DNA from 3 places in the Streptomyces sp. NPDC006872 genome. Region 2 is predicted to be linked to each of the others. Evidence: riboswitches for the same ligand, from Rfam matches in the RefSeq annotation. Region 2 holds a riboswitch; each other region holds the start of a gene.
What was found. A riboswitch is a leader RNA that binds a small molecule or an ion and turns the genes downstream of it on or off. The one in region 2 is predicted to bind S-adenosylmethionine.
Positions count from the first base shown of each region.

Region 1: it holds a riboswitch for S-adenosylmethionine, as region 2 does, so the genes downstream of both, thrC (threonine synthase) here and ABZ725_RS39270 (aminotransferase class V-fold PLP-dependent enzyme) in region 2, are expected to answer to the same signal.
Region 3: it holds a riboswitch for S-adenosylmethionine, as region 2 does, so the genes downstream of both, ABZ725_RS13730 (putative leader peptide) here and ABZ725_RS39270 (aminotransferase class V-fold PLP-dependent enzyme) in region 2, are expected to answer to the same signal.

Region 1 covers NZ_JBEYIL010000005.1:497,525-501,796, reverse strand. The annotation lists gene ABZ725_RS18080 (trehalose-6-phosphate synthase) at 1-558, opposite strand, end outside; gene ABZ725_RS18075 (glucosyl-3-phosphoglycerate synthase) at 642-1,586, opposite strand; SAM riboswitch class I at 1,738-1,884, shown strand; gene thrC (threonine synthase) at 1,903-3,213, shown strand; gene ABZ725_RS18065 (MoaD/ThiS family protein) at 3,267-3,542, shown strand; gene ABZ725_RS18060 (cold-shock protein) at 4,027-4,233, shown strand.
Region 2 covers NZ_JBEYIL010000017.1:184,692-188,963, reverse strand. The annotation lists gene ABZ725_RS39280 (cytochrome bc complex cytochrome b subunit) at 1-918, shown strand, start outside; gene trpD (anthranilate phosphoribosyltransferase) at 1,064-2,128, shown strand; SAM riboswitch class IV at 2,283-2,399, shown strand; gene ABZ725_RS39270 (aminotransferase class V-fold PLP-dependent enzyme) at 2,543-3,910, shown strand; gene ABZ725_RS39265 (Lrp/AsnC ligand binding domain-containing protein) at 3,914-4,192, opposite strand; gene ABZ725_RS39260 (rhomboid family intramembrane serine protease) at 4,189-4,272, opposite strand, start outside.
Region 3 covers NZ_JBEYIL010000004.1:126,091-130,362, forward strand. The annotation lists gene ABZ725_RS13720 (ABC transporter permease) at 1-458, opposite strand, end outside; gene ABZ725_RS13725 (ABC transporter substrate-binding protein) at 467-2,092, opposite strand; gene ABZ725_RS13730 (putative leader peptide) at 2,320-2,442, opposite strand; SAM riboswitch class IV at 2,476-2,585, opposite strand; gene ABZ725_RS13735 (dihydrofolate reductase family protein) at 2,837-3,481, shown strand; gene ABZ725_RS13740 (endonuclease/exonuclease/phosphatase family protein) at 3,558-4,272, shown strand, end outside.

The DNA of each region.
Region 1 (4,272 bases), on a different contig from region 2:
GGGCAGCAGGCCGAAGTAGTCCGTGGGGGCCCACGGCGTGTGGGAGAAGTGCGCGATCCGCAGGTCGGGGCGGAGTGCCCGGAGCATCCCCGGGACCAGGCACAGGTGGTAGTCCTGGACGAGGACGGCCGCGCCGTCCGCCGCCTCCTCCGCCAGCGCCTCCGCGAACGCGTGGTTGTACGTCTCGTACGAGGCCCACTGGCGGCGGAACTCCGCGTCGAAGACCGGTTCCAGCGGGGTCTGGTAGAGCAGGTGGTGGATGAACCACAGGACCGAGTTCGCGATGCCGTTGTACGCGTCGGCGTGCACATCGGCCGGGATGGGCAGCATGCGCACGCCCTCCTCGCCGACCCCGCGCCGGACCGCCTCCCGGTCGCCGTCGGACAACGCCGAGCACACCCACAGCGCGCCCGCGTCCGGCCCGATGGCCGACAGGCCGGAGACCAGCCCGCCGCCGCCGCGTTTCGCGCGCAGCGAGCCGCCCTCGTCGACCGTGTACGAGACCGGGCCGCGGTTGGACGCGACCAGGACCTGAGCAGCTCCACCGGTGGTAGCCATAGACCTCAACCTAGCCCGCTCCGGAAACGCTCAAACGTACGGTCGCCCTGTGTGGCCAGGACGTATACAACGGGTGTGCGGTGTTACGCGACCTTGCGGGACTGGTACTCCGCGATCTCCGCCATCGGCGGCCGCTCCTCGGTGTCCACGGAGTAGGTGCGCGGTTCGAAGCCGTCCGGGCTGCGTTCGAACTGGGTGAGGGAGGGGCGGATCAGATGCCCGCGGGCCAGCCGGAGCTGGGCGGTGCGGTAGATCGCCGCGGCCATCCGGCCGAGGGCCTGACCGTCCTGGTGGCGGTGCTTGCGGACGCCGACGTCGACCTGGGCGAGGGCGTCCAGGCCCACCAGGTGCAGGGCGTCGACCAGCATGCCCAGCTCCACGCCGTAGCCGACCGGGAAGGGCAGCTGCTCCAGCAGGCTGCGGCGGGCCGCGTACTCGCCGCCGAGCGGCTGCACGAACCCGGCCAGCTGCGGCCAGTGCATGTTGAGCAGGGGCCGGGCCATCAGCTCGGTGACCCGCCCGCCCTGGCCGGCCGCGCCGCCCAGCGGACGGTCGTACATGCCCTTGACGAGGTCCACCTCGGGGTCGGTCAGCAGCGGGCCGACGATGCCCGAGACGAAGTCGGAGGAGAACTCCTTCAGATCGGCGTCGATGAAGCAGACGATGTCCCCGCCGGTGACGAGCAGCGAGCGCCACAGGACCTCGCCCTTGCCGGGCACGGCCGGGATGCGCGGCAGGATGTCGTCCCGGTGGACGACCCGGGCTCCGGCCGCCGCGGCGACCTCGGAGGTCCGGTCGGTCGATCCCGAGTCGACGACGACTATCTCGTCGACGAGCGGGACCTGCTGCATGAGGTCGTGGCGGATGATCGCGACGATGTCGCCGACCGTCTCCTCCTCGTTCAGCGCGGGCAGCACCACGGACACCGACTGGTTCGTGGCGCGCTTGGCGGCCAGGATCCGGTGCAGCGGGCGATCGGTCCCCGACCAGGAGCGGGTGGCCAGCCAGCGCTCGACCTCTTCCAGCACGGCGGCTCCTCACATCTCGCGGTTCGGACGACTATCTCAACGATCCTGGGCTTCGGTTACAGTCTTGAACAACGCGGATGACCATCGCATGTCCAAGGTCGTCCACTGTTCAATGAGATCAACGCACTCATTGAGATCAACAACCGAATACCGCTCATCCAGAGGGGCAGAGGGATACGGCCCGATGAAGCCCCGGCAACCCTCCAGCCGGTCTGACCACGTCGTCGTGGTGAGGCTCCCGGCTCGGGAAGGTGCCAAATCCGTCTCACGGCGAAGTGCGTCGTGAGGAAGATGAGGAGAAAGGGCCTCCCCTCACATGGCTGCGCAGAACGTTGCAACCGAATCCACCGTTTCCTCCGCCTCCAGCTCCGCCTCTGCCGTCGACCTCGGTCCGGCCGCGGCGTTGAACTGCCGTGAGTGCGGTCACCGCGTCCCCCTCGGGCCCGTCTTCGCCTGCGAGGAGTGTTTCGGCCCGCTCGAGATCGCGTACGACTTCTCTTCCTACGACACGGAGGAGCTCCGCAAGCGCATCGAGGCGGGACCCGCGAACGTCTGGCGCTACGCGCCCCTCCTGCCGGTCCCGGCCGACGTCGCGGACAAGCCGAACATCAACCCGGGCTGGACCAAGCTCGTCCAGGCCGACAACCTCGCCCGTGAACTGGGCGTCGACGCCGGAAAGCTCTTCGTCAAGGACGACTCCGGAAACCCGACGCACTCCTTCAAGGACCGCGTCGTCGCGCAGGCCATCGAGGCGGCGCGCGCCTTCGGCTTCACCACCCTCTCGTGCTCCTCGACCGGCAACCTGGCCGGCGCCGTGGGCGCCGCGGCGGCCCGCGCGGGCTTCCGCTCCTGCGTGTTCATCCCGCACGACCTGGAGCAGGGCAAGGTCGTCATGGCCGCGGTCTACGGCGGCGAGCTCGTCGGCATCGAGGGCAACTACGACGACGTCAACCGCTTCTGCTCCGAGCTCATCGGCGACCCGGCGGGCGAGGGCTGGGGCTTCGTCAACGTCAACCTGCGGCCGTACTACGCGGAGGGGTCCAAGACCCTGGCGTACGAGATCTGCGAGCAGCTCGGCTGGGAGCTTCCCGACCAGCTGGTCGTGCCGATCGCCTCCGGCTCGCAGCTCACGAAGATCGACAAGGGGCTGCAGGAGCTGATCAAGCTCGGGCTCGTCGAGGACAAGCCGTACAAGATCTTCGGCGCTCAGGCCGAGGGCTGCAGCCCGGTGTCCGTCGCGTACAAGGCGGGGCATGACGTCGTCCGTCCGCAGAAGCCGAACACCATCGCCAAGTCGCTGGCCATCGGCAACCCGGCGGACGGTCCGTATGTGCTCGACATCGCGCGTCGTACCGGCGGTGCGGTGGAGGACGTGACGGACGAGCAGATCGTCGACGCGATCAAGCTGCTGGCGCGGACCGAGGGCATCTTCGCGGAGACCGCCGGTGGAGTGACGGTGGGTGTGACGCGGAAGCTGATCGAGAACGGTCTTCTCGACCCGACGCTCACTACGGTCGTGCTGAACACGGGCGACGGTCTCAAGACGCTCGACGCGGTGGCCGGCACGGGACTGACCGCGACGATTCGGCCCAACCTCGAGTCGTTCCGCGACGCGGGTCTCGGCTAGTCACTGCCCTGCGCCCCCGCGGGGGCGCTCCACCTGACCGGAGGTCGAAAGTCATGAGCGTCACCGTCCGCATCCCCACCATCCTGCGCACCTACACCGGCGGTTCGGCCGAGGTGAAGGCCGAGGGGGCGACCCTCGGCGAGGTCATCGCCGACCTCGAGAAGAACCACACCGGCATCGCCGCCCGCGTTCTCGACGACCAGGGCAAGCTGCGTCGGTTCGTCAACGTGTACGTCAACGACGACGACGTCCGCTTCGAGCAGGGGCTTCAGACGCCGACTCCGGACGGCGCCGGCGTCTCGATCATCCCGGCGGTCGCGGGCGGCTGAGCGGCGGCTGCGCGGCTGCCGAGCGGCGACTGACCGCTGTTCAGTACCCGTTGGTAGTAACCGTCGGTAACAGCGATTACCGAGCGTTCATCGAATTGCCCTCTCCGCGATAGAAGCGGAGGGGGCAATTCAGTGTGGTTGAGCGCGGTACAGTTGGGGAACCCGGTCCGGATCACCGGATCCGGAGCCTTTGATTTCTGCCCCGTGCCCGATAAGAAGCAGCCAAAGTGTGTATACCTTTCGCGGCTTTTGTGGCTTTCGTAGGGCCCGACTTGCCCTGAATTCAGGCGAATTCTCGCCACATTCCGGATCCTTTGCGTCCAGAATTCTCGTCCAAGTGACCTGTTGCAGAGGGCAGTTGGACAGATACATTCAGCCGCGGTCGACGCGTTCCGGCGCACGCCCCCAATCGTTGGGGGGTGAGGTCTGACCCGGATCCGCGAAGTGTGGATCTGTGCAAGGGCCAGTAATAGGGGAGTTAGGCATGGCTCAGGGCACCGTCAAATGGTTCAACGCGGAGAAGGGGTACGGCTTCATCGCGGTCGACGGTGGTGCGGATGTTTTCGTCCACTACAGCGCGATTCAGATGGACGGCTACCGCACCCTGGAAGAGGGTCAGCGGGTCGATTTCGAGATCTCGCAGGGTCAGAAGGGGCCGCAGGCGGACATGGTCCGTCTCGCGACCGGCTGAAGCGCGCGCCGACTGACAGCGTCGTTCTTCTGTACGTCA
Region 2 (4,272 bases):
CACAAGCACACGCAGTTCGCGGGCCCCGGAAAGAGCAACAAGAACGTCGTCGGCATGCCGCTGCTGCCGGTGTACATGGCCAAGGCCGGAGGCTTCTTCTTCCTGGTCTTCGGTGTGATCGCGGCCATCGCGGCGGTCGCGCAGATCAACCCGATCTGGGCCATGGGCCCCTACCGTCCGGACCAGGTGTCGACCGGCGCCCAGCCCGACTGGTACATGGGCTTCGCCGAGGGTCTGATCCGCTTCATGCCGGGCTGGGAGATCAACATCTGGGGTCACACGCTCGTCCTGGGCGTGTTCATCCCGCTGGTGCTCTTCGGCGTGGTCCTCGCGGCGCTGGCGATGTATCCCTTCATCGAGTCCTGGGTCACCGGCGACAAGCGCGAGCACCACATCCTGGACCGCCCGCGCAACGCGCCGACCCGCACCGCGCTGGGCGTCGCCTGGGTCACGATGTACATGATCACGCTGGTCGGCGGTGGCAACGACCTGTGGGCCACCCACTTCCACCTGTCGATCAACTCGATCACCTGGTTCGTCCGGATCTTCTTCTTCGTCGGACCGGTCATCGCGTACATCTTCACCAAGCGGATCTGCCTCGGCCTGCAGCGCCGGGACCGGGAGAAGGTGCTGCACGGTCGGGAGACCGGCACCATCAAGCGCCTGCCGCACGGTGAGTTCGTCGAGATCCACGAGCCGCTCAGCCAGGAGCAGCTGCACACCCTCACCGCGCACGAGCAGTACGTGCCCGCCGCGATCGGCCCCGCGGTCGACGAGAACGGCGTCGAGCGCAAGGTGACGGGCTCCGAGAAGCTGCGCGCCAAGATCAGCGGCGCGTACTTCGGCGAGGACCAGCAGATCCCGAAGCCCACCGTCGAGGAGTACAAGGAGATCACGAGCGGCCACGGCCACCACTGATCGCTTGCGGCGTCGCCACGCCCGCGCAACGGGCCCCGTCCGGTCTTCGGACGGGGCCCGTTGCCGTGCCCATGGGCTGGATAGGGTGGGGACACACTCTTCTACGAGAGCCCTAGAAGATCGTTACGACACCCAGGAGCGGCTGATGAGCGCTGTGACCCCCGCTGGAGGCGACACCGCGGCGGGCCGTTCCTGGCCCGAGGTGCTGAACAGCCTGCTGTACGGCCACGACCAGGACGCCGACGCCACGTTCTGGGCGCTGGACCGGATCATGCGCGGCGAGGCGACCGACGCGCAGATCGCCGGGTTCGTGGTGGCGCTGCGGGCCAAGGGCGAGACCGTCGAGGAGATCAACGGGCTCGTCCGGGCGATGTACGAGCACGCCAACCTGATCGAGGTGCCGGGTCGGACCGTCGACATCGTCGGCACGGGCGGCGACGGCGCGAAGACGGTCAACATCTCCACGATGTCGGCGATCGTCGTGGCCGGTGCGGGCGCCACGGTCGTCAAGCACGGCAACCGGGCCGCGTCCTCCGCGTCCGGCGCCTCGGACGTCCTGGAGAAGCTCGGCGTCAATCTGGAGCTGACGCCACGGCGGGTGGCCGAGGTGGCTCAGGAGGCCGGGATCACCTTCTGCTTCGCGATCAAGTTCCACCCGGCGCTGCGTCATGTGGGCGCGGCCCGCGGCCAGTTGGGCATCCGCACGGTGTTCAACGTCCTCGGCCCGCTGACCAACCCGGCGAAGGTGCGGGCCCAGGCGGTCGGGGTCGCGGACCCGCGCATGGCGCCGGTCGTCGCGGGCGTCTTCGCCGAGCGCGGCAACTCGTCCCTGGTCTTCCGGGGCGACGACGGCCTCGACGAGCTGACGACGACGGCCACGTCCCATGTGTGGGTCGTCCGCGACGGCAAGGTCGCCGAGGAGAGCTTCGACCCGCGTGACGTCGGTCTGGAGCTGGTCCCCGTGGAGGCCCTGCGGGGCGGGGACCCGTCGTACAATGCGGAGGTCGCCCGCCGCCTTCTGGAGGGCGAGCCGGGCCCGGTGCGGGAGGCCGTGCTGCTGAACTCGGCGGCCGCGCTGGTGGCCCTCGACCCGGGCAGCGGAACGCTGGCCGAGCAGATCCGGGCCGGCATGGACCGGGCGGCCGAGTCCATCGACTCCGGCGCGGCCAAGCGGTCGCTGGAGCGCTGGGTCGCCGCCAGCAACGCGTAGGCGCCCGCTGGAAGAGCCGCGCGGCGCCGTCAGCCGTCTGCGGCGCCGTCGCGGCTGGTCGCGCAGTTCCCCGCGCCCCTTCGGGCGCTCGGTCGTCCCGCGATCCGGACACGGGTTGCGGGACGACGATCACATCGCGTACGTTCCTTTGTCAGGTCATGAGTGACAGTCAAGAGGCCCCGGCCGACTGTCCGGCAACCCTCCGTCCGTGGCGGGGTGCCCCGGGTGAAGACCAGGCTGTGCACAACAAGGTGCACGGCAAGCGCGGATCCCTCACACGCTTCTGAGAGCGTGCGGCCAGGGATCCTGGTCATCGAGGGAGCCTTCTGTGAGCAAGCGAATGCGATAGGGCGCAGAGCCCCGCTTCCGCGTACCCCTTTTCACTTTTCCCTTGCCTCACACGGGAGTTCCGTCATGTCCGTTTCCGTCTTCACCGCTGCCTCTGTCCAGACCGTTTGTGCGCCTCTGCCCGTTCTGGGCCGGGATGTCACCGTTCCGCTCGTCACGGGCGGCGAGGTCGCCTACGCGGCGCTCGACTACGCGGCCAGCGCTCCCGCCCTCCAGCGCGTCTGGGACGACGTCGCGGCCTACGCCCCCTACTACGGCAGCGTCCACCGCGGCGCCGGCTACCTCTCCCAGCTCTCCACCGACCTGTTCGAGAACGCCCGCCGGACGGTCACCGAGTTCCTGGACTGCCGCCCCGACGACCAGCTGATCTTCACCCGCTCCACCACGGACTCCCTCAACCTGCTCGCCGCGGCCCTCCCCGCCGACTGCCAGGTCTTCGTCTTCGAGACCGAGCACCATGCCTCGCTGCTGCCCTGGAAGGACGCCCGGGTCACCTACCTGGACGCCCCGCGCACCCCGCGCCAGGCCGTGGAGACCCTGGAGCGCGCCCTCGCCGACCGTGACCCGTACGGCCCGGCCCTGGTCTGCGTGACCGGCGCCTCGAACGTCACCGGCGAGCTGTGGCCGGTGCGCGAGCTGGCGGCGGCCGCGCACGCCCACGGCGCCCGTATCGTCCTGGACGCCGCCCAGCTCGCCCCCCACCACCCGGTGTCGGTGCAGGACCTCGACGTCGACTGGGTCGCCTTCTCCGGCCACAAGCTGTACGCGCCCTTCGGCTCCGGCGTCCTGGCCGGCCGCGCCGACTGGCTCCGGGCCGCCGACCCGTACCTCGCGGGCGGCGGCGCCAGCCGCAAGGTCACCCGGCGCGAGGACGGGGGAGTGGACGTGGAGTGGCACGAGAGCGCCGCCCGCCACGAGGCCGGCTCCCCGAACGTGATCGGTGCGTACTCCATCGCCGCGGCCTGCAAGGCGCTGACCGAGGCCGGCTTCGAGGCGCTGGTGGCCCGTGAGCAGTACCTGATCGAGAAGGTGCGGGCCGGTCTGGCCGAGGTGCCGCAGGTCAGGGTGTTGTCCCTGTTCGGGGACGACGCCCCGCGGGTGGGCGTGATCTCCTTCGTCGTCGAGGGCTGGAACAGCTCCCACTTCGCCGCCGCCCTCTCGGCCGAGTACGGCATCGGCGTCCGGGACGGCCTCTTCTGCGCCCACCCGCTGGTCCGCACCCTCCTGGGCGGCGACCTGCACAGCCAGGGCGAGTGCGGCGCCCCCGAGGCGGCCCCCGGGGAGAAGTCCCTCAACGCCATCCGGGTGAGCTTCGGCGCGGGCACCCCCGACGAGCACGTGGAGCGCTTCGTGACCGCCGTACGGGAACTGGTGACCGACGGCGCGCGGTGGCGGTACCGGACCCAGGACGGCCGCTGCGTCCCCGCGGTGTAGGGCCTACTCCAGGCCGATGGCGAACGCGGCCTCGAGGTCGTGCTGGGAGTAGGTGCGGAAGGCGACGTGCGTGTCCGTTCCCTCGACCCCCGGGATCTTGCTGATGCTCCCGGGGATGACCTCCGCCAGGTCCTCGTGCTGCTTCACCCGGACCATGGCGATCAGGTCGTAGGTCCCGGTGACGGAGAAGACCTCGCTCACGGAGTCCAGCGAGGCGATCCGCTCGGCGATCTCGGGGATCCGGTCCACGCTGGTCTTGATGAGGACGATCGCGGTGATCACGGCTGGTTCTCTCCCTCGGGGGCCGTTGCTGGGGCGGCCCTCACTCTAGTCGCCCGCTCGTCTCCCGCCGCCGCTCTGCC
Region 3 (4,272 bases), on a different contig from region 2:
CCGACCCAGAACGTGGGCACCGACACCCCCAGCGGGGGCAACGACAGCAGCAGCTGCCGCAGCCACCGCCGGGTGGTGTAGGTCGCCAGCACCGCGAGACCGCCGCCGCCCAGTACCGCGAGCAGCAGCGCCGCCCCGGTCAGCTGAAGCGTCCCCGGCAGCGCCTCGGCCAGGGTCGAGGTCACCGACCGGCCGGTGGAGATCGAGTCGCCGAAGTCTCCGCGCACCGCCCGGCCGAGGTAGTCGGCGTACTGTGCGAGCACCGGTTTGTCGAAGCCGTACTGATGCCGGAGCGCGGCCAGTTGGGCCGGATCGACCTGCCCGGTGTCCGCTCCGGCGCCGGCCATCGCCGACACCGGGTCGCCGGGCAGGAAGTCCAGCACGAGGAACGCCACCGTGTAGGCCGCCCACAGCACGCCGATCGCCTGCGCGACGCGTTTGACGACGTAGAGACGCATGGCGGCCGTCAGCCGATCCAGGTGTCGTGCAGCTGTATCCGGCTGGAGGCGTCGAAGTCGAGACGGTGCACCTTCTTCGACACCCCGAGCTGGGTCTGCAGCTCCACCACGGGGACGACATAGGCGTTCCGCACGAGCAACTCCTGTGCCTGGACCACCAGTTGCTTCCGCTTGGCGGTGTCGGCCGTCGCGGCCTGCTCGCTCAGTGCGGTGTCCAGGGGGCCGGTGGACAGCTGGTAGAAGTTGGCCAAGCGGGTGGAGAACGAGCTGCGCAGGATGTCCGGGTCGGCGCGGGTCACATTGCCCCACACCACGTCGAAGTCACCGGACTGCAGCGTCGGCGCGAACTGGGTGACCGGCAGCTGCTCGAGCACCACGCCGACGCCGACGGCCTTGAGCTGTTGCTGGATCAGCTCCAGCGAGGGCTGGTTCGTGGCCGCGTTGGGGAACCACGAGACGGTCAGGCTGAGCTTCTTGCCGTTCTTCACCCGGATGCCGTCGCCGCCGGTCTTCCAACCGGCCGAGTCCAGCAGGGACTCGGCCTTCGCCGCGTCCAGGGTCAGCTCCGCGCCGAGGTCGGAGTAGTCGGGGGTGGTGTGCGCCAGGATGCTGGTCGCGGGCTCGGTACCGGTCGGGAACACGGTGTCCACGATCTGCTGCCGGTCGACGGCGTACGAGATCGCCTGACGTACCCTGACGTCCTTCAGCGCCGGCCGGGAGTTGTTCAGCCCCAGGTTGAACACCACCCCGGGGTTGGCCCGTTGCTGAAGATCCACCTGGCCGCCGCTCTTCAGCGCCGACTCGTTGGACCTGCCGACGCCGCTGATCGCGTCCACCTGCCCGGACTGGAGGCTCCCGGTGCGCACACCCGCCTCCGGCACCACCTTGAACACCAGCTTGTCCAGGTACGCCTCGCCCTTCTTGGTCCACAGCGCGGAACCCCACGCGTACCCGGCGCGCCTGGCCAGGGTGATCGACTGGTTCTGCACGTAGTCCTTCAGCACGAACGACCCGGAACCGACCACGCCCTGGCTGCACTTGTCCTGCGGGCTCTTCTGCACACTCGCCGACGACTCGATGCCCAGCGAATGCGTCGCCGTCGCCTGGAGGAACTGCGCGTTGGGCTGCTTGAACGTGACCCGGACCGTGAGCGGATCGACCACGGTCGTGCTGTCCACGCCGCTCAGATACCCCTGCGCCAGCGTGCCCAGGGCGCCGAGCTTCGGCACCGCGTCGAAGTTGTCCTTCACCACCTGGGCGGTCAGCGCCGACCCGTCGCTGAAGGTGACGCCCGGTCTCAGATGGAAGGTGAAGGTCGTGGCGTCCGTGCTGATGTCCCAGCTCTTCGCGAGCCAGGGCACGATCTTGCCGGTCTTGGGGTCCTGGTCGGTCAGGGAGTCCACGATCTGGCGCAGCGAGTAGATCGTGTCGTTGCTGCCCACCTGTTGGGGATCGACGCAGCCGGCGTCGGAACCGACGGCGAAGGTCAGTGTGCCGCCGGAGCGGGCCTGGCCGCCGCCGCTGCTCGAACTGCCGTCGCCGCCCGCCGAGCAGGCGCTCAGCAGCACGCCGCTCGTCACGAGCACCGCGAGGGCCGCCCACCGGGTGGGCCGGGAATCCGTACGCGCTATCACGGAATGGTTCTCCTACTCCGAAGCCGTCGCGCAGGTGCCCGTTCAGAACATTCCGGGCATGGCGACGCAGGGGAAGTCGACTGCGAGGGGAAAGACGAAGGAAGGGGAAGGGGGGAAGGGAGGGAGGCGGGGGATCGCCGGAGACGCCGACGGCGCACGTCGGCCGCAGAGGTGACGTGTGGTCAGCCGCCGCACGCAGGCGTGCAGAGACGGGCCGTCGGGAGGTGCTACAGGGAGGTGCTACACAGACAGCCGGCGAAGCGCTGGAGATCGATGTGGCGCCTGCGCGAGAGTCCGGAGAACGCCGCCGCGGCGGCGAGAGAGGCACTCAGGTTGCAGTCGATCCGCACGGTGGTCCTCCCCTCTCAGGCCCCGGTGCCGGGGCCACGCGCTTGCAGGGTCGTCGACCCCGCCGGGCTTTCACCTGGAGCACCCCACCGCGGAGGAGGGTTGCCGGTCAGCAAGCCAGGGCTTGACGCTGACACTCAATGCCACCCGCGATCGTACGGATCACTTCCGTGACCCGTCAATATCGCACTATCGTCGTCCAAATGCCGGACGCCGGCATCGGACGGCATGGACAGGCCGCTGACCTGCGGTGACGCCGGACACCGGGCGGCCACCCAGCGTGGACGCCGCCCGTGATCCATCGCGAACGGGAGTGCCGGTGCGGCGTACCGATGAGTTTGCCCACGCCCACAGGTCTACTTACCGACCGGGACGACCACCTCATCGGGAGTAGACATGGGCCTCATCGACATCGAGCTGTTCGCGACCCTCGACCTCGTCGGGCAGTCGCCCGGCGGCCCCGACGAGGACCCTGCGGGGTTCCCGTTCGGCGGCTGGCAGGCGCCCCTGCTGGACGAGGTCGCCGGTGCGCAGATCGGCGCCGCCTACGAGGGCACCGACGCCCTCCTGCTCGGCCGGCGGACGTATGACATCTTCGCCGCCTACTGGCCGCACCAGAAGGGCGGCGAGGACAACGAGATCGCCACCCTCTTCAACAGCGTCCCGAAGTACGTGGCCTCCCGCGGCCGGCCCGACCTCTCGTGGGCCGGCTCCACGCAGCTCGGCCCGGATCTGGCCGGCGCGGTGCGCGAGATCCGTGACCGGCACGAGCACATCAAGGTCGTCGGGAGCCTGAACCTGGTGCAGACCCTCCTGCGCGAGAAGCTCTTCGACCGTCTCGACCTCTGGGTGCACCCGATCGTGCTCGGCGTCGGCAAGAAGGTGTTCGACGGCGGCGCGGTGCCCACGAACATCACCCTCCTCGAACCGCCGACGGCAAGTCCGAAGGGCACCGTGTACCTGCGTTACGGGCTCGCCGACGGCACGCCCCGCACAGGGGACATGAGCGCACCCGATCGCGGCCTCGGGCACGACGACTGAAGCCGCCCCGCGCCGGGCGGGTCCGGGGCCCGCACACCGCATGCGTCGTTCACAACTCCGTCCCATAACCTCGTGCATGGAGACGTCGGATGCCACGTGCAGCCACTCCTGGGAGGCGATGGTGCTCGGAAGGGACATGCGGCTGCTCGTGGGCGCCGCGATCGTGGCCTGCATAGTGCTCGTCGGCTCCAGGGCGCCGAGCGGCGAGCCCCGAGCCGGGTCGCCGCCCGTCGACGCGGTCCGGGATGTCGTGCCGAACCGGGTCATGACGTGGAACATCTGCAACCCCTGCGAGGAGAGCAACGCCGACCGGGCGGCGGAGATCGCCACATACGCGCCCCAGGTGATCGGCCTGCAGGAAGCGTGCGTGCGGGACGTCGAGCGGATCCGCGGCTATCTGGAGGACCGTTACGGGCTGGTCTACCACGTCGAGTACGGGACGGTTCTGCAGAATTGGGGCCGCTGCGGGGGAGCGCCGTGGAGTCCGGGGGGCTACGGCCAGGCGCTCCTCTCGGCGGCGCCGATGACGAACCCGGTCACGGTCGAATACCCCGACGGCGGATCCGAGGACCGTGGGTACATGGCAGTCACCACCCGTGTCGACGGCCGGTCCGTTCGGGTCTTCAACACGCACCTCGCCGAACGGCGTCAGGAGGCGGTCCGGGCCGACCAGGTCGGCGTACTCGCCGCGGCCGTCGCCCGGCACGACCGCGCGATCGTCCTCGGCGACTTCAACGCCGTGCCGGACGCTTCCGAGCTCACCGGGATGTGGGCACTGGCCGCGGACACGG